DNA from 2 places in the Paenibacillus sp. FSL H8-0282 genome. Region 2 is predicted to be linked to the other one. Evidence: riboswitches for the same ligand, from Rfam matches in the RefSeq annotation. Region 2 holds a riboswitch; the other holds the start of a gene.

Region 1 (9,720 bases), 430 kb from region 2:
GTCGACTAATCGACAGAATAGGCAAATTAGTTGATGAAAGGCCATTTAAACGATAATAGAGGGATGAAATGACTGAACATAAAAGAGTTGACCCACGAGCTATTCGCTCAAAAAAGATGCTTAAGAACGCCGTTTTTTCATTATTGGCCGACAATGTGGAGATTTCGCAATTGACCGTCCAAAAAATCGCCAACCGCGCGGAACTAAATCGCGCAACATTTTATTTGCATTATGAGGATATTAACGATTTATTGCGCCAGATCGTACATGAAATCTTCGATGACCTGTCCATGAAGGTTGAACCGCTATTACAAATGAAGAGCAACAACGAACAGGAGCAGCTGGTCACCTTTTTAAATTATTTTTTTGAATACCGGAAAGTTTTTGCTGTATTGATTGAGCATAAAGGCTTCAAAAAAAACTTGACCAACCTGTTAAAAAGTACTGTCGAAAAACGAAGAAACGCGAGGAACATTGACCTTACTAAGGAGGTAGTCTCCGTTGATATTATTGCAGCCTCACTACTGGGGATTATTATGTGGTGGATTAAGGATGGCAACCAATATAGCGCTGAATACATAGCGGGGCAAATTACCTTGATGTATAAAAGAAGGTATTTATAAGGGCTTTTATGATATATTCAAGTAAAGTTTGAGTCCCTAGCCAATAATCTAAAAAGGAAGTGCGAACAATGGATTTAGAAACGGTCATGCAAGAGCTTCAAGCTCTCGGCAAGGAACGCACCAAGAAAATATATCTATCCAATGGCGCGCACGAACCGCTTTTTGGTGTGGCCACAGGCCAGATGAAGCCTATCTTCAGAAAAATAAAACATAATCAACCCTTGGCCGAGCAGCTTTATGCTACGGGAAATTACGACGCTATGTATTTTGCCGGGGTGATCGCGGAGCCTAAAGCAATGTCAGAGTCGGATTTTGAGCGGTGGATTGCTGGCGCTTATTTCTATATGCTATCGGACTTTGTGGTGGCAGTAACGTTGGCGGAGACGGATATTGCGCAAGAGGTTTCTGATAAATGGATTGCAAGTGAGATAGAGCTGAAAATGTCGGCGGGCTGGAACTGTTACTGCTGGCTGCTCGGAAATCGCCCGGACAGTGAATTTTCCGCAGAAAAATTGGCCGCTATGTTGGAGCTTGCAAAAAACACGATTCATGAAGCTCCTGAGCGAACGAAATATGCAATGAACAATTTCATCTACACTGTGGGCGTATCCTATCTGCCGCTTCATGATAAAGCGGTTGAGATTGCAAAGGAAGTTGGCCCGGTGAAAGTCCATACCGGTAGTGCAAAAAGCAAGATTTTGAATGCTTCAATTAATATTCAAAAGGCAGTTGATAAATCGCAGCTCGGCTTCAAACGAAAACATGTAAGGTGTTAGTCAATCATGGACATCAATGACCTTATTGCTGTATGGAATCACGCGAATTGCAAAGTAGTTGATATTCGTCGGATGACCCTTAGACCTGGCGAATCTATACCTTCCTATTACGTCCCCTCAAGGCTGTTTCTTATGTCGATTCACGGTAATGCTACAGTTAACCTGGGAAGCCAAGTTCACCGTTTACAGCGCTTTACAGTGCTTCATGTAGGCAAAGGAACTGTGCTCAACATTGACGCAGGCAGCGAGGGGCTGGATTACTATAGCATTTATTATAAAGTGAGTATGCATCCCTCACTACCCTTAGAGATTGCTACGCTATACGAGGGCGCTAAATCCTTTGATCATTCGTACAGCATTGCGCCTGACAATTCGGTAGCGCTGTATCGCATAGTGAGCGAGATGTTTAAGGAGTGGGAGAAGCCGCAGCCGCTTGCGCGGTTGCATGTTCGCACTTTACTCCATCAGTTTGTGTATGAGCTATTTCATCAAATGTCGGTGCCAGGGGTTAATACGACTAAGCGTGATCTGGCCGCCCGGATCGCCGACATTATCCATGAACATTATACGGATAACATTACGCTGGAATCATTATCGGAAAGCCTGAACTATAGCGTCCCCCATTTATCTTCCTACTTCAAAATCCGTACTGGACTTAGCCCGATTGATTACTTAATTAAGGTGCGCATCGAAAAAGCGGTGGCACTGCTGCTGGAAACAGATGCTACGCTGAAGGAAATTGCAGTGGGTGTCGGTTATCAAGACCCTAGTTATTTGGGCAGGTTGTTCAAAAAGTACAAGGGAGTTTCCCCGATTAGCTATAGAGAATTGCATTCCAGAAAGAACAAACTAGAGGATAGTCCTGCCACAAGCATAGAATCCTCCATTGTCGCCCTTGAATCATTTCACTATACTGATTATATTGATAACGATTATCAGTATCATTTTGATCAAGAGGGAGATTCATTCATGTTTAAACATTCAAGGCCTACGCTGGCATCGGTATTGCTGTTAAGTTTCATTTTGGTACTGAGCGCATGTGGTACAAACGGTGCTACGGAGAATGCTGCCTCACAGCAGCCGAAGACCAAAATCGTTAAAACGGTTAACGGTGAGGTGGAGATCCCCCTTCATCCCAAAAGAATTGTTGCAGGTGAATATCTCGGCAGCTTAATTGCGCTTGGCATTACACCCATCGGAACCTCCGAACATCATATTAAAAATCCATATTTTCAGGAGTATTTGAAAGACGTTGAGAATATAGGGGACGGGAATGGAAATGTAGAGAAAATTCTGTCGCTTAATCCCGATTTGATTATTATGGATGATTTCTATCCTGAGCTAAATGAGCAGATGTCAAAAATCGCACCTACGGTCGTTATTCCATACGCTTCCTTAAAAACGGTACATGAGGAAGTGGCTTATTTCGGTGAGCTGCTTAGTGAAGAAGATAAGGCCAAAACCTGGCTTGCAGACTATGACAGCCGTATGGCCAATGCCAAGGAGAGCGTATTGAAGGTTGTGCCAGCAGATAGCACATTTTCCATTATTGAATGGTCTGAAAACAGCTTGATGGCCGTTGGAACAGACTTCGGCAAAGGTGGACAACCAATCTATAATGGATTGGGATTTAAGCCTCCTGCGGATATCGCCGCCGAAATGGCCGACCCGGGCTGGGCTTCATTCTCTGCTGAGGTCTTACCAAAGTATGCCGGTGACTATATTATTCTTACCTCCGACTCGAAAAAGCTGGATGAACTTAAAGCCGACCCGATCTGGGGCGCACTGCCAGCAGTCAAAAATGATCACGTATTTCTTTGGACAAGCGATCGCTCCGGCTACTGGGACCCGATAGCTATTCTGAGTCAGACAGAAGAGTTGGCGGCTTGGCTGACAAGCCACTAATAGAGTGTGTTTCAAAACATAAAGGGGCTGTCTCAGGAGTAGAATTCTACAATGAGATAGCCCTTTTTTCATATTAACCATCAGCCAATCTTGGTCTGTTGGTTGCGATGTTTCCGAAGCAATGCGTGATATCGCGTATTTCGCAGTTGAAATAAAGCGGTAATTAATGTTATTGACAAAATATTTGACAATGATTAGTATTGAAAAATATTAAAAATGAAGTTAGCGGCATAACAATTAAATAATTCGCAAGCTATGATTGCTATGGATCACACTATAGCAGGAGCAGCTTCTGGAGAGACCGTGGGGGATTCCCCCGGCGCCGAAGGGTTCACAATCTCAGGCAAAAGGACAGAAGAGTACTAGATAATTCATTTGTTATTCTGATCATCGTCAGAATAAAGGAATGTATTTTATTTATTATTCTTAGACCTAAGAGATTGGAGCGTATCCAATCTCTTTTTTGTTATCATTTTTACTTGTTATTTTTTTCACATAAGGGGGAGTTTGAAATGGCAGCACAAGAATTAAAGAGAGATTTAGAGAATCGGCATGTTCAGCTCATTGCGATTGGTGGAACCATCGGTACCGGATTATTTTTAGGATCAGGCAAAGCTATACAACTGGCAGGACCATCGATCATTTTTGCTTATTTAATCGTGGGTATCGCTATTTTTTTTGTGATGAGGGCATTGGGAGAACTTCTGTTGTCTAAAGCAGGTTATCAATCTTTTACAGATATTGCCGAAGACTATCTTGGACCGAGGGCGGCGTTTGTAACCGGATGGACCTATTGGTTTTGCTGGATCATGACGGCTATGGCCGATATTATAGCTGTTGGGGTCTATGTACAATATTGGTTTGATATCCCGCAATGGATACCCGCAGTCATTTGTTTAATTATTTTATTAGGACTCAATTTATTAACGGTAAAAAGCTTTGGCGAATTGGAATTTTGGTTTGCTTTAATTAAGGTAATCACTATTCTCGCATTGATTGCTATCGGGGTAGTCTTACTGGTGATTGGATTCAAAACAACTACCGGAACCGTTGCGCTCAGTAATATTTGGGCACATGGGGGAGTATTTCCAAACGGCATTTCAGGGTTCCTACTTTCATTTCAAATGGTTGTGTTTGCTTTTGTGGGTGTGGAATTGGTGGGCGTATCGGCAGCAGAGACCTCCAATCCAGAAAAAACTATCCCATCGGCGATTAATAAAATACCTTTACGAATTCTATTTTTCTACGTGGGTGCTATTATTGCCTTATTATGCATCAATGCTTGGACAGAACTAAACCCGGCAGAAAGTCCTTTTGTTAAAACATTTAGTTTAGTGGGGATTCCGATTGCCGCGGGGGTTATTAACTTCGTTGTATTAACTTCAGCTGCGTCCGCTTGTAATAGCGGGATGTTCTCAACAAGCCGGATTCTATACAATCTAAGCAGAAATGACCAGGCTCCAGCCAACTTTGCAAAGCTTAATAAAAATCATGTACCAAGTAATGCTTTATTCATATCCACGCTTGTCTTATCTGTAGGCGCTTTGTTGAGTAAGCTGATTCCGGAGACGGCTTTTGGCATCGTGACAACAATTAGTGCCATTTGTTTCATCTGGGTTTGGGGCGTCGTTCTAATTTGCCATTTGCGATATAAAAAGACGAAGCCGGAATTGCAGGCCAAATCAAAATTCAAAGCACCGTTTACACCCTTTGTGAATTATGTTGTTCTAGCTTTGTTTGCAATCATACTCATAATTATGCTATTTGCTGATGAAACTCGTCCGGCCTTATTGTTGACGCCTTTATGGTTTATATTATTATTTGTTTTGTATTCGATAAATAGAAGAAAGAGGGAAAGAATAACGCCTGATCCAAGAGCACGTCTCGAAGGTATTCGGACTAACACGGAGATCCGGCATGATTAGTCGATGAGGGTGCTTGCTGATATTACAGTTGGATAGGCAGACATAGAAATCCACCACCGCATACGGTGGTGGATTTTCTCATTAATGTGGTCGATGCTCTTTTTCGAACTTATGTATGCTATCGGGATATTCTTCCATGTTTTTTAATCAGTCTAAAATTATCGTCTATTTAAAATCAACTTTGATTTGTGCTATCTCACTATTCGTGCCAATTCGTAATGGCGGTCCCCAAGTCCCTGCACCAGATGTAACGATGACGTGAGGGCTGTTAGGATTCTTCTGATAGTGGCCATAATCTACTGTAAACATAGCATTGGTGATCAGATTTGCAGGGAATACTTGTCCTTGATGCGTATGTCCGCTAAATATCAAATCAACGTCATCTGCGTATTCAATCCTATTGGTTGGTTGATGATCCATTACGATAACGGGCATATTTGTATCAATGTCACTCATCACTTCTGAAGTAATTGCTCGAGGGTTCCCTTGATTACCAATCGGTGATGAATCCCTTCTGCCAACAACAACGAATTGATTATCAATAACGACATGCTCATCATTTAGAAGTTTGATATTACTCTTATCTATAAAGTTCACGATCTCATCGTATGAGCGTCCTGCATCATGGTTACCTAAACAAGCATAAACTCCATAGGTTGACTGAATAGTACTTAATAACTCTACTCCTTTGGAAGGGTTAGAGAGCGCATAGTAGTTACCATTAAATATATCTCCTGTCATCAACACCATATCCGGCTGTAGTCCATTAATACGATCAACAACGTCTTCAATAAACTTTACATCATTTACGTAGCCTAAATGTAAGTCGCTGATCAGGACGATATTTAACTGATCTAATGAAGTGTTTTTATGTATTTGGAGCGGATAGGTGACTTCTTTTAAATGATTCGCATTATAAATCCCATAGGACACCAATCCTATGACTAGAATTAATACTACGGACCTTGTATGAAAAATAACACGTGCTGGTGTAGGAGAAGGGAGGACCTTGATCCACTTACTAATTAGTAAGATTACATCTGAAAGGATCAACAGCAAGAACAAATAGAAGTAGATACCCATCCAATAGTCCCCGAATTGACCAATAAAATTAACAATATTTGAATCGGTCGTCATAGCTGAAGAAGACAATAGTAAATTAATAATGATTGTTAATGCACATAAGCTGTAGATGAGTCCATATATGATCCCGTTTATATTTGAAAATATATGTTGTAGCCAATTAAAAATCTTTCTCGCAATGTAATAGTTAGTTGCCGCGTACATAGCGAATATAAATAAAAATGCAAATACCATAGGGAACACCATCCTAATGCTTTAGATATCAGAACTAAAGTGAATACAATGATTATAGCAATAATTACTAGTTTCAGAAATTAAATGGGGTATTGAGTTTACTGGTTTTTTCAGTTATTGTTTATTACTATTTCAGCTGATATAATTCTTATTTCGACAATCAATTTAAAAGTGGTGAATTCATGAGAGAGTTCTACAGTCGGGTGAATCGAAAAACCTATTACATATTAATGTTAATGATCATCGTTCTTATGATGTCTGGATTAATACTATCTACTCTAGAGTTAGATGGAATTGATTTTGGTTATATCATTCATTTTTTATGTGTGGCGTTTCTAACGGTTTGTTTATGGATTTACCCTAAGCATGAGACACATACTTTTAGAAAGATTATCATTCTATTTGGATTTGCGTATTTTTATACGCTATTCTTTTTATATCCTCAAACTTGGACTACCTATATCCTCATTTGTCTTATTCCTGCACTCTCTATTCTATTTTTTGATTTAAAATTGTTCTATTTTTCCTTCATTATAAATGGAATACTGATGGTAATTACATTTGGCTATATCCTCTTGATTGATAGAGGGGATCTATATACATATTTACATTATGATATTCTAGGGAATTTCATTAATATAATAGCGGTTCAAGTGTTATTATTTTTCATTTTTCAAATATCATTTAAACGGATGAAAAAACAGCAGCTTTATTATGAACAATTACAGCAATCTGAGCGTTTAAAGATGGTTGGACAATTAACAGCTGCCGTTGCGCATGAAATTAGAAATCCAGTGACAGTGGTTAGAGGTTTTTTACAGTTTTTTGATGAGGATCCTTCATTTGATGATCCTATGAAAAGAAAATTTAAATTAATGATTGATGAATTGAACACAGTAGAACAGATTATCTCGCAATTTCTAACCCTTTCAAAGCCAAATGGAGAACAAAAACTAGAAAAAGTAGATGTGAAGGATGTTATTGAAAGTGTCACAGGATTGCTCCATTCCTACGCAATGTTATCTGATAATCAAATTGTTACCTATGTAGAAGAAGACTGCATGATCTCTATTAATAAAATTGAATTTAAGCAGCTGCTTATTAATATAATAAAAAATGCTTTAGAGGCTTCGGATGTTGGTAAATCTGTCTCTATTATGGCGAATAGGAACAATAATTTTATTGAGATAACAATCATTGATGAAGGAAGCGGGATGTCGGAAGCTGAGGTTAAGTCGCTAGGGACTCCTTTTTATTCATTAAAAAGTAATGGAACAGGTCTAGGATTAATGATTTGCTTTAATATCGTAGAAAAGTACGGCGGCGAAATTTATTATAGTAGTTCTGTAGGTAAGGGGACAACAGCTACTATCCGCTTTTTAGCTATAAATGACCAGTAAAACGGAACATTCTTTCCGTTGAAAGAAGGGGATTACCTCAAGCCTTCGGCCGGAGAGGTAATCCCCTTTTCCTAGATAAATATGTTTATGTTTGCTGCGCTAACGATTATTTTAGAGGGATTTTGATCTCCAATTGCTTGTTGTAATTTTTAACTACATTGCCTTTGGCATCTACTTTATAAGCCCCGGTGTTGCCTTTTTCAAATACGGCTTGATACGGTCTGATAATCAGATATTCTGCCGCTGAGCTAGGTGCTTCGAACAATAAATCTTCAGAAACCGTATTTTGAGTTGCTGCAACAGAATCCCTTGCAATAAATTCTAATTCATTTCCCAGATTATCATAAATGTCATATCCTAAAGCCTGTGCTTGGGTGGCAACCCCTTTAACCGCTAAAGCGATACGCACAGAAGTCTCTCCCGCAGCAACACGGGTGGTTTTGATTTCAAATTGGTTGTCTTTCTTTATAGCAGGCAGCTGAATGTTATGCACTAATCCTGCTTGCTTGAGAGAAAATTTAAGTACATACGGGTCTTCGATTCCGTTAAGCTTCACATGGATACTCAATTCAGAGGAAGCCAGGTTTGCCTTTTGTTGCTCAGTTAGCCATTCGGTCTGCAATACAACAACCGCCTTGTTGGCATCACCGTCACTGATCCAGCGTGGTGTTTTTAAATCAATGCCTCCTGGTTGAGTGAGCTTGGCGTCTATTCCCACAATAGTACCTTCTGCAAGATAGGGCTCACCTTTATCATTTAAAGTTACTCCTGCGAGCATTCCTGAAAATAGCGATCCCTCACGGCTCAGGTCGATCTTAATATAGTTACCATCAAACTGCGCATTGCCCTTTAAAGTAAGCTGATCGTGTGAATCGGCCACTTTTGTTGTATTCAGGGAAGCTTCAACAGCGGGTTGAGCACTGGATGCTTGGGTTAAAGTTGGCATTCCCAACGCTCCTAGGCATACAGCAGCACTTAAAATTACAGACATCTTCTTAGTCATTTTTTTCATGATATTATCAAGCTCCTTAATTTTTATTTAACTAGCACGTTTATCTCTAGACCGTCAATATAATGCTTCACTGGGTTTCCAGAACTGTCTGTTTTAAATGCTCCATTCTTACTTTGTGGGTTCTCAAACTCATAAAGATAGCCACGGATTGTGAGCATATTAGGGTGTTTCTCAAATGGCTCAGTAAGCAAATCGACATTAAGTGACCTATTGGAAGTCGAGAGGACTTTCTGTGAAATATCTTTCAGCACCTGTCCTTGTTGATCCTTTACTTCAAAGCCCACTAAACTCAATGCTGCATGGTCTTCGTCTGTATCCTGTTCCAGCATGAGCGACAGGCGTGTCGTTAATGGACTATATTCCAGCTTTTTCAGGATCAAACTCCATCCTCCAACTTGTGCGCGTATATCAGGTGTGGAAATTTTATTAATCGTAGCCTTCCGCGCAGGAATTTGGAGAACAAACGGTTCATCCATACCGTTTAAGCCAAGAGTTACGGTCAATACAAATCGATCAGGAAAAGGTTTGTTGGAGATTCCGGAATTCGAGGAATCCACTAGTCTAAAAATAGCTGTGTTGCTTTCCGCACCTTCTATCCAGCTTAGAAACGGCATAGCTTTCCAGAGACCATCTGAAAATTGCTCCAGGGAAGCGCCGTCGATCAATACTTCTGCAGAGGTTATTGCACCTTTCGCTAAAAAAGGCTTACCATCCGCTCCAATCGTTACTCCGGCTAGCTTACCTTCCAGTTTTTCTCCCTCA
Region 2 (9,720 bases):
GCCCATGTCGCCAGGGCGGGTAATGCCCATAATGGCATTGGAGTTGGCTCCATCGTAATAGAGTAAGCCCCCTGCTTCATGCACGATCTCAGCAATCTCGACAATTTGGGTCTCGAACAAGCCGAGTGTGCTTGGGTTAGTCAGCATCAGTGCGGCTGTGTCGCTACCGACGGCTGCCTTCAGTGCTTCAAGATCGACCATTCCTTTATCTGTGGAAGGGATCGTGATCGTTTCAAGTCCTGCTGCTGAGGCACTAGCAGGATTGGTTCCGTGCGAGGAATCCGGCACGATAACCTTAGTACGCGTCTCGCCGCGACTTTCATGGTAGGCGCGGATCATCATGAGGCCGGTCCATTCACCATGAGCACCTGCGGCAGGCTGTAAGGATACTGCATCCATGCCGGTCAGCGCGGACAGATCATTTTGCAGGGTATACATTAATTCCAGTGCGCCTTGAATACTTTCTTCTGGTTGGTAGGGATGAATTTTGGCGAAGCCGGAGAAGCGGGCAACATCTTCGTTAATCTTGGGGTTGTATTTCATCGTGCATGAACCGAGTGGATAGAAGCCATTGTCTACACCAAAGTTGCGACGTGAAAGAGAAGTGTAGTGGCGAATGACATCCACTTCCGATACTTCTGGAAGTACGACGGGTTCGCTACGGAGTAAACCTGATGGAATTAGGGACTCCAAGGTTTCTTCCTGTGGCACATCGCATAGTGGCAAAGAATAGGCCGAACGGCCGGGACGGCTTAATTCAAAAATTAGACTTTGCTCCGGTTTCATAAACAGCCCTCCAGTGCGCTAGCGAATTGGTCGATTTCGGTTTTGCTTCTTTTTTCCGTTACGGCAACCAGCATATGTCCAGCAAGTTCAGGATAATCACGACCCAGATCATAACCGCCGAGATAATCGTCCTTCAGCAGCTTAGAATTAATAGCGGTCACGCTGCTGCCTTCAGGAAGCTTCACAACAAATTCGTTAAAGAATGGGGAGGAGAAGGCAAGTTCAGCACCTGTTAGTCCGCTAAGTTTATTAGCAGCGTAATGGCTTTTGCGAATATTTAGTTCGCCTACTTCACGCATGCCTTCTTTGCCCATAACGGACAAGTAGACGGATGCGCAGAGAGCCAGCAGTGCCTGATTGGAGCAGATATTCGATGTCGCTTTTTCACGACGAATATGCTGTTCACGCGCTTGAAGTGTAAGAACGAAGCCACGTTTACCGTTACGGTCTACCGTTTGGCCAACGATCCGGCCTGGCATGCGGCGCATCAGGTGATCAGCTACGGCAAAGAATCCGCAAGTTGGACCCCCGAGAGAAGCTGGAATACCGAGTGGCTGAGCATCACCGACTACGATGTCGGCTCCAAGTTTGCCCGGAGTTTCAAGTACACCAAGAGCTATTGGGTTGGCGCTGACTACAAGAAGACCTTTAACCGCGTGAATCAGCGGCTCAACCGAGCGAAGATCCTCAATGCTACCGAAGAAGTTAGGCGATTGCACCAGTACTGCGGCAGTATCACCATCGATAGCTTCAGCAAGTTTAGCTTGATCGGTAACACCGTCTTTATAGTCAATCTCCACCACCTCCAGACCCCAAGCATTAGCCGAAGTACGTAGCACTTGGCGAGCCTCAGGATGAACGGTACGGGAGACGATTAATTTTTTGCGTTTGGTAGCACCAGCCGCGAGAACCGCTGCTTCGGATAAAGCTGTAGCGCCATCATACATACTGGCATTGGCAACTTTCATACCGGTTAGTTCGCAAATGTAGGATTGGAATTCGAAGATCGCTTGCAGCTCACCTTGGCTGATCTCCGGTTGATAAGGAGTGTAGGCAGTGTAGAATTCAGAACGGGAAATGACATGGTTGATGACCACAGGGATGTGATGATCGTATAATCCGGCGCCGAGGAAGCTGGCGTGAGAATCAAAGTCGGCATTTTGGTCAGCCAACCCTTTCATGTGGCGCAGCAGGGCGTATTCATCGAGTGGTTCAGATATCGGCATAGTGCCTTGGTAACGTACCGCTTCAGGAATATCGGAGAACAGCTCATCTATAGACTGAATCCCGACGGCCTCCATCATCTCTACGCGGTCCTGTTCTGTCATGGGCAGATAACGGTGCTTCATTAAGGTTTCACTCCTTGGCTTTTTTAAAATATAAGAAAGTACAATTTTCACGCTATACTTTATTCTTCTATTTCTCGCTTAAAAGCTCACCGTCCTTATATGGACGCTAAAGGCGTTTATACTTGTAAAAAGGGGCCTTAATCACTACAGCCTTAAGCTGCTTACCGCGTATCTCTACGTAAACCTCTGTGCCTATTTCACTGTAAGCAGCATCAATCAAAGCCAACCCCAGGTTACGTTTCAGCGTAGGGGACTGTGTTCCGGTTGTGACCTCACCAATCTTAACCCCATCTGCCCAAACAGGATAATGGGAGCGTGGAATGCCTCGATCAATCATTTCTAGGCCGACAAGGCGACGGGGAATCCCAGTTTCTTTTTGCTGTATTAGTGCATCGCGTCCGATAAAGTCTATTTTGTCCAGCTTCACGAAGAACTGTACTCCTGCTTCAAGCGGGGTGATGTCAGCGGATAGCTCCTGACCGTACAGTGGTAATTTTGCCTCAAAACGTAGGGTATCCCGTGCACCCAGTCCAGCAGGTGTTAATCCGTGGGGCGCGCCTGCTGCAAGCAGTCCGTTCCATAACGTTTCTGCACCTTCCAGCGGAGCGTAGATCTCGAAGCCATCTTCACCGGTATAACCCGTACGGGAGATAAGTACCTCTACACCGCAAACGGTGGCGCGTTCAATGAAATGGAAAGGCTTGAGTACTGAAATAGGAGCATCAGTAACTTCCGCGAGAATGGTCTCTGCCAGAGGACCCTGCAAGGCGAGCAAAAGCGTCTCGTCAGAGACATTAGTGAGCGTGACTTCGCCGAATTCAGAGGTCAAATGCTCTTGCAGCCATTGGAAGTCTTTGTCGATGTTGGAGGCATTAACGACGAGCATATAATGCCCTTCGCTTAGGCGATACACGAGTAGGTCGTCGACAACTCCGCCATTTGGATAACAGAGCAGCGTATATTGCGCCGCACCATCTGTAAGGCGGCTGACATCATTGGTTGTCATTTTTTGCAAAAAGGCTTCTGCACCGCTCCCAATCACCATGAATTCACCCATATGCGATACATCGAACAGCCCAGCCTGCTGGCGAACGGCTTCGTGCTCTTTCACGATACCTGTAAACTGTACTGGCAGCTCCCAGCCACCGAAGTCAATGCACCTGGACTCCGCATAAGCGGAATAGAGATCATAAAAAGGTGTTCTTCTCAAAGCATCCATGTCGTCACTCCCCTTGATCTGATTACATACGAAAAAAGGACAGGCAGAAGCAATCATGCATAAATGCACAAATCGCTTTCTGCTCTGTCCTTTGTACCTGAGAGTTACCCTGCCGTAACTAGCTTGCAGGTTTCCCCGTTGGTGATCTGACGCATCTAGCCTTGCGTCTGATGCTCTCCAGAGATACGTCCGACAAAGGTCCTTTTGCCTGAGAGATTCACCCCTGTTAGGGCTTACTCCTTCGGCGCCGTCTTCAAGTGAGACAGTCTCTCCCTATGCCATCATCCGCAATTATATTTCTTCGAGAAACGGTTATTGTCTATAAAAAGACGACAACGTCATTTCTTCTTGTATGTCTCCATTAAACGGGTATAGTCGGGCGCTGTCAACAAGAAAACGTCGAAAAAATGACAAATTTAAATTTCCTGTTAGTAATATTGACATTGTGAGCCGGGATAACTTAGGCTATAACTAAATTTAGAACTCCAAATTGGAAATGAGGCGGCTTGAAATGAGTGAAGTATTAGACAACCTTCTTTACAGCGAAGAGCATGAATGGGCACAGCAAGTAGAAGGGCGAGTAGTACGTGTTGGGATTACGGACCATGCTCAGCATTTATTAGGCGACATCGTATTTGTTGAGTTTCCTGAGGTAGGATCGACCATTTCAGCCGGTGACAGCGTAGGCAGTATCGAATCCGTTAAGACGGTATCGGAGTTGTATTCGCCCGTCTCTGGGACGGTTACCAAGGTGAATGATGGATTAGAAGCTAGTCCGGAGCTTATCAATGATCAGCCGTATGGCGGGGGTTGGATTTTTGAGATTGAAGTTGATGGAGAGTATGCTGATGCTGTAAAAGGTCTGTTAGATGCAGCCGGTTATAGCGCGTTAGTTGCTGAATAATTGGAAATCGGGGACGGAAAATAGTCTGATCAAGTGTGATATTTTTAGCAGCAAGTTTCTGTGATTCGGGGACTTGCTGTTTGTGTTTCTTATGTGGATTGTGCGAGTATTCGTAAACCCAATCGAGTGGTTTGAGGGTCTAGTGGAGTATGGAATTAGGGAAAACCTCCCTCATTTTAGACGATTATAGCGTGAGAGTTAGGGTTTTAGGGAATTCCTCCCTAATCATCTCGGTAAAACCACTATTTCAGACTAAAAAGAGTAATAATCAGGGAGAAATTCCCTCATTCCGCGATTGGATACGATAATAGGTGAATAATCAGGGAGGTTTTCCCTAATTAAATTGGATGAAGCCCCTTGTAAGCTCAATGTGGTAATTGCAAAGGCCCCTGCCGCCGAACTTAGCTCTGAGCGCAAGCAACTATATTTTATTCCACCTCTTGAAGCTGTCGAAGTACAATGATCTCTACGCGTCGATTTTTCTGTTTGCCTGCTACCGTAGTATTATCTGCTGTTGGTCGGGTATCGGCATAACCTGCATATTGAAAAGTGTCCGGGTTCAGTCCTTCATTATCTAAGAAAAAGCGCAGCACAGAAAGCGCACGAGCACCCGATAGCTCCCAATTGTCGTTATAACGTGAAGCTGATGACACTGGTGTATTATCCGTATGTCCTTCAATGCTGATCGTTGCTCCGATATCTTTGAATAAGCCAGACAACTGCTGAAGAGCAGGAAGGGCTGGTGACTTCACATCTGCTTTACCCACATCAAAAAGAAAACGGTCGCTGAGCGTGATTTCTATGCCCTGCGGTTTGTCGGCTACAAATATTTGTTCACCGAGATTATTCTCCTCCACATAGTGGGTGATCACACCCATTAACTCAGCAAGCTTCGCCTCTTGTTCTCGAAAAGCCAACTCCCGTGCTGAAGGTGTTTCATTCTCCGTTTGTTCATCAGAACCGTCATTTGGTTTTGCAGTTGCGTTCGCATTCCCATCTGTACTCTCTGGTTTGTTGTCAGGGGTCTTTCCAGCATCTAAAATACCATCCCCGCCTTCAAGAACAGTGCTGCTCGACTTGAAAGTCTGGGATAAAGAGCCGGTCACGATATTATATTTGTCAGTGTCCAGGCTGCTCATCGCATACAATATAACGAAAAATATAAGTAAAAGTGTAATTAGATCAGCGTAAGTAATCATCCAACGATCACGGCTTTCTCGATTCTCTACCCGCCGTTTGCGCCGGTCTCTTTGTCTCATATAAAACCTCTTGCTTCTGCACGGTCATCTGTGGTGGTGTCTGAAATGAAGGAGTTCAGTTTTTTACGCACCAGCAGCGGATGATCCCCGTTCTGTAGAGAAAGAATGCCTACTAGCAGCATCTCCATGCTATGCAGCTCACTTTGGCTGCGGGATTTGATTTTGGAAGCAATGGGTAAAAATATTAGATTAGCGATGGCTACTCCGTACAGTGTTGCAGTGAACGCTACTGCGATAGAGGTACCTAGATTTGATGGGTCCGTAAGGTTGCCCAGTACCCTAATAAGTCCCATAACTGTACCGATGATCCCCATCGTTGGAGCATATCCGCCAGCGGCTTCAAAAATCTTGGCGTAGCTTTCATGCTTCAATTCTTTCGCATCCATTTCCAATTCCAAAATCTGTCTTACCTGCTCAGGGTCAGTGCCATCGACGATAAGCAACAGTCCTTCGCGCGTAAAAGAATCGGGATGCAGTTCCGCTTGTTTTTCGAGCATTAAAACGCCGCCGCGGCGGGCCACTGTGGCCATTGCGATAAGCTCTTCTGCTTTCTCTTCATCACGTTCAGGATTGCGGCCAAAAGCCATGCGCAGAGCGGCGGGAATGGAGCGTAGCTTAGCTGCCGGGAAGCTGATCATTACGGCAGCAATCGTACCTCCAAATACAATCAAAGCTGCATTAAGCTGCAGCAGTCCGGAAAGGCTTCCGCCTTCCCAGAGGTAGCCGCCGATTAGCGCAGCCAGTCCGGCCACTAGGCCGATTATTGCGGTAATATCCATGCTTCAAGCTCCTAACATTTCTGTGTATTATGGTTTGCATCGATCTAAGCAACACTGTATAATGAACGGGAACACATATTCTTATCTTCCATATTTTTTACTATCGTATGGAGAGAGAAGATTCAGACAACAATTATAATATATTAATCTAGTTTAGACGATAGAGGGGAGACGGGCAAATGAGTGATATTGTCGTCAGTACGAAGACTTTTGAATTGGAGTCCGAGTATACACCCCAGGGCGATCAGCCTCATGCCATAGATGAATTACTACAAGGCATCCGGCAGGGTAAGAAGCACCAGACGCTGCTGGGAGCGACAGGTACAGGGAAGACCTTTACTGTCGCGCAAGTTATTTCCAAATTAAATCGCCCCACGCTGGTTATTGCGCATAACAAGACACTGGCTGCCCAGCTGGCAAGTGAGTTTAAGGAGTTTTTCCCGAATAATTCGGTAGACTATTTCGTCAGCTACTACGACTATTACCAACCAGAGGCGTACATTCCCTCCTCCGATACTTATATTGAGAAAGATTCCAGTATTAACGAAGAGATTGATAAACTTCGCCACTCCGCGACAAGCTCCTTGTTCGAACGGCGTGACGTTATTATTGTAGCGAGTGTGTCTTGTATTTACGGTCTCGGTTCACCAATGGAATACGGAAGCTTGCTGTTGTCCTTGCGGGTTGGGATGGAGAAACCGCGCAATGAGATTCTGAGCAGACTGGTGGATATTCAATACCAGCGCAATGATATCAATTTTGTACGCGGAACATTCCGTGTACGTGGTGATGTGGTTGAAATCTTCCCGGCCTCTCAGGGTGAACATGCGATTCGCGTTGAATTGTTTGGCGATGAGATTGAGCGGATCACTGAAATTGATGTTTTAACGGGTGAATTGATCGGTGAACGCGACCATGTCGCCATTTTTCCGGCTTCTCACTTTGTTACCAAGGAAGAAACGATGCGTGTAGCAATAGTCAATATTGAACGGGAGCTGGAAGAGCGGCTGACCGTGCTTCGTGACGCAGGCAAGCTTCTGGAAGCGCAACGTCTGGAACAACGGACACGTTACGATATTGAGATGATGAAGGAAGTGGGTTTCTGTTCGGGGATCGAGAACTATTCCGGGCCGCTAACCTTCAGGGAGCCTGGAGCAACTCCATATACGTTAATGGATTATTTTCCTGATGATATGTTAATTGTCGTAGATGAATCCCATGTTACCCTTCCGCAAATTCGGGCGATGTATAACGGTGACCGGGCGCGTAAGACAGTGTTGGTAGAGCATGGTTTCCGTCTGCCTTCTGCACTGGATAACCGTCCGCTTCAGTTCGAAGAGTTCGAAGATAAAGTGAACCAGATCATTTACGTTTCCGCGACACCTGGACCTTATGAAATGGAACACTGCGAAACTATGGTGCAGCAGATTATCCGTCCGACTGGGCTATTGGATCCAATCATTGAGGTTCGTCCTACAGAAGGCCAGATCGATGATCTGATTAGCGAAATCCGTGACCGGGTTGAACGTGATGAACGTGTACTCGTTACCACTTTGACGAAGAAGATGTCGGAGGATCTGACAGACTACTTTAAGGAAATCGGTATTAAGGTTCGTTATATGCACTCTGACATCAAAACACTGGAACGGATGGCGATCTTGCGGGATCTTCGTCTCGGTACGTTCCATGTACTGGTAGGGATTAACCTCCTGAGAGAAGGTCTCGACTTACCGGAGGTATCTTTAGTTGCAATTCTCGATGCCGATAAAGAAGGGTTCCTTCGTTCCGAACGTTCACTAATTCAGACGATTGGCCGTGCGGCTCGTAACTCTGAGGGTCGTGTAATCATGTATGGTGATCGTATAACTGATTCGATGGAGAAAGCGATGAGCGAAACATCGCGCCGTCGCGCCATTCAGATTGCTCATAATGAGAAACATGGCATTACCCCAACCACCATTAATAAAAAAGTGCGTGACATCATCGAGGCGACGAAGGTTGCTGAGTCTAAAGCCGATTATCTCACAGGTGTTGGTGGCAAGATGAATAAGAAAGAAAAACAAAGTCTGATCCAGCGTCTGGAAGCTGAAATGAAGGACGCTGCCAAGAACCTGCAATTCGAACGCGCGGCAGAGCTACGCGACGCATTGCTGGAGCTTCGGGCTGAGTAATAAACTATTAATGTATCACCGATATTTAAAATAGGTATTGAACGGTGCTGTCCTAGACCGTTCTTTTTGAATCAATAGAGGGTCGCGTATCCCGCGATGTTTATGGCACTTATGCGTATCCCACAGGGACAGCACCATGCAATGCACTTGGCACTTATGCGTATCCCGCAGGGACAGCACCATGCAACGTCTATGACAGTTGCTTGTACCTGCTTTTAGGTAGTGCGAGAATGTCCAAGCGGTCCCGCAGGGATAAGCGCTCCGAGCGTCGTAGTCACTAAGTTACCTCCCACCATACTCCTTCTCCAGAAAATGCGGGTGTCCAGAGGGTGCAACCCTTGGGGCCCTCCCTTGGAAGGGAGGGTTTGGGAGGGATCGAAAGGCTTTGAAAGGGCTTTGAAAAGGCTTTGAGAATATCTTGAAATAAAGTTGAAATAGTTTTTTAAAGGAGAGGTTCCGTTGGCGAACGAAAATATTGTAATTAAAGGCGCGAGGGCGCACAATCTCAAAAACATCGATGTGACGATTCCACGTGACCGTTTCGTCGTGCTGACGGGACTGAGCGGCTCAGGTAAATCATCGCTTGCATTTGATACGATTTATGCTGAAGGACAACGGCGTTATGTTGAATCTTTGTCGGCTTATGCACGTCAGTTCTTGGGTCAAATGGAGAAACCAGATGTGGATTCGATTGATGGCTTGTCCCCGGCGATATCTATAGATCAGAAGACAACAAGCCGGAACCCACGCTCCACGGTAGGTACAGTTACGGAGATTTATGACTATTTGCGGTTGCTCTTTGCACGTATTGGTCATCCCCATTGCCCAGAGCATGGTATTGAGATTACCTCCCAGACCGTTGAACAGATGGTAGACCGGATTATGCAGTATCCCGAGAAAACTCGGTTGCAGATCCTGGCGCCAATCATTTCAGGACGTAAAGGTGAGCATAAAGGACTCTTCACAGATATCTCTAAGCAAGGCTTCGTACGTGTGCGTGTGGACGGGGAACTAAGAGATCTGTCTGAGGATATTGAACTAGAAAAGAATAAAAAACATACAATAGAAGTTGTGGTAGACCGGATCGTTGTTAAAGACGATGTGGAGACCCGGCTGACGGATTCACTGGAGACGGCGCTTAAGCTTTCGGGCGGTAAAATCCTTGTGGATATCATCGGCCAGGAAGAGCTGCTTTTCAGCTCTAACTTTGCTTGTCCAATTTGTGGTTTTAGTATTGAAGAGTTGGCACCACG

Evidence for each region. Region 2 has a riboswitch for glycine ahead of gcvT (glycine cleavage system aminomethyltransferase GcvT). Riboswitches for the same ligand answer to the same signal wherever they lie in the genome.
Region 1: another riboswitch for glycine. It lies ahead of NST94_RS29160 (amino acid permease); the one in region 2 lies ahead of gcvT (glycine cleavage system aminomethyltransferase GcvT).

Annotation. Positions count from the first base shown of each region.
Region 1 is NZ_CP150146.1:6,699,630-6,709,349, reverse strand. Features, by position in the region: gene NST94_RS29175 (TetR-like C-terminal domain-containing protein) at 117-623, shown strand; gene NST94_RS29170 (DNA alkylation repair protein) at 692-1,399, shown strand; gene NST94_RS29165 (ABC transporter substrate-binding protein) at 1,406-3,304, shown strand; glycine riboswitch at 3,587-3,669, shown strand; gene NST94_RS29160 (amino acid permease) at 3,817-5,229, shown strand; gene NST94_RS29155 (metallophosphoesterase) at 5,395-6,366, opposite strand; gene NST94_RS29150 (HAMP domain-containing sensor histidine kinase) at 6,783-7,946, shown strand; gene NST94_RS29145 (DUF5643 domain-containing protein) at 8,053-8,958, opposite strand; gene NST94_RS29140 (DUF4179 domain-containing protein) at 8,982-9,720, opposite strand, start outside.
Region 2 is NZ_CP150146.1:6,265,464-6,275,183, reverse strand. Features, by position in the region: gene gcvPB (aminomethyl-transferring glycine dehydrogenase subunit GcvPB) at 1-786, opposite strand, end outside; gene gcvPA (aminomethyl-transferring glycine dehydrogenase subunit GcvPA) at 783-2,135, opposite strand; gene gcvT (glycine cleavage system aminomethyltransferase GcvT) at 2,242-3,354, opposite strand; glycine riboswitch at 3,541-3,639, opposite strand; gene gcvH (glycine cleavage system protein GcvH) at 3,866-4,258, shown strand; gene NST94_RS27305 (flagellar motor protein MotB) at 4,687-5,517, opposite strand; gene NST94_RS27300 (flagellar motor protein) at 5,514-6,296, opposite strand; gene uvrB (excinuclease ABC subunit UvrB) at 6,476-8,467, shown strand; gene uvrA (excinuclease ABC subunit UvrA) at 8,927-9,720, shown strand, end outside.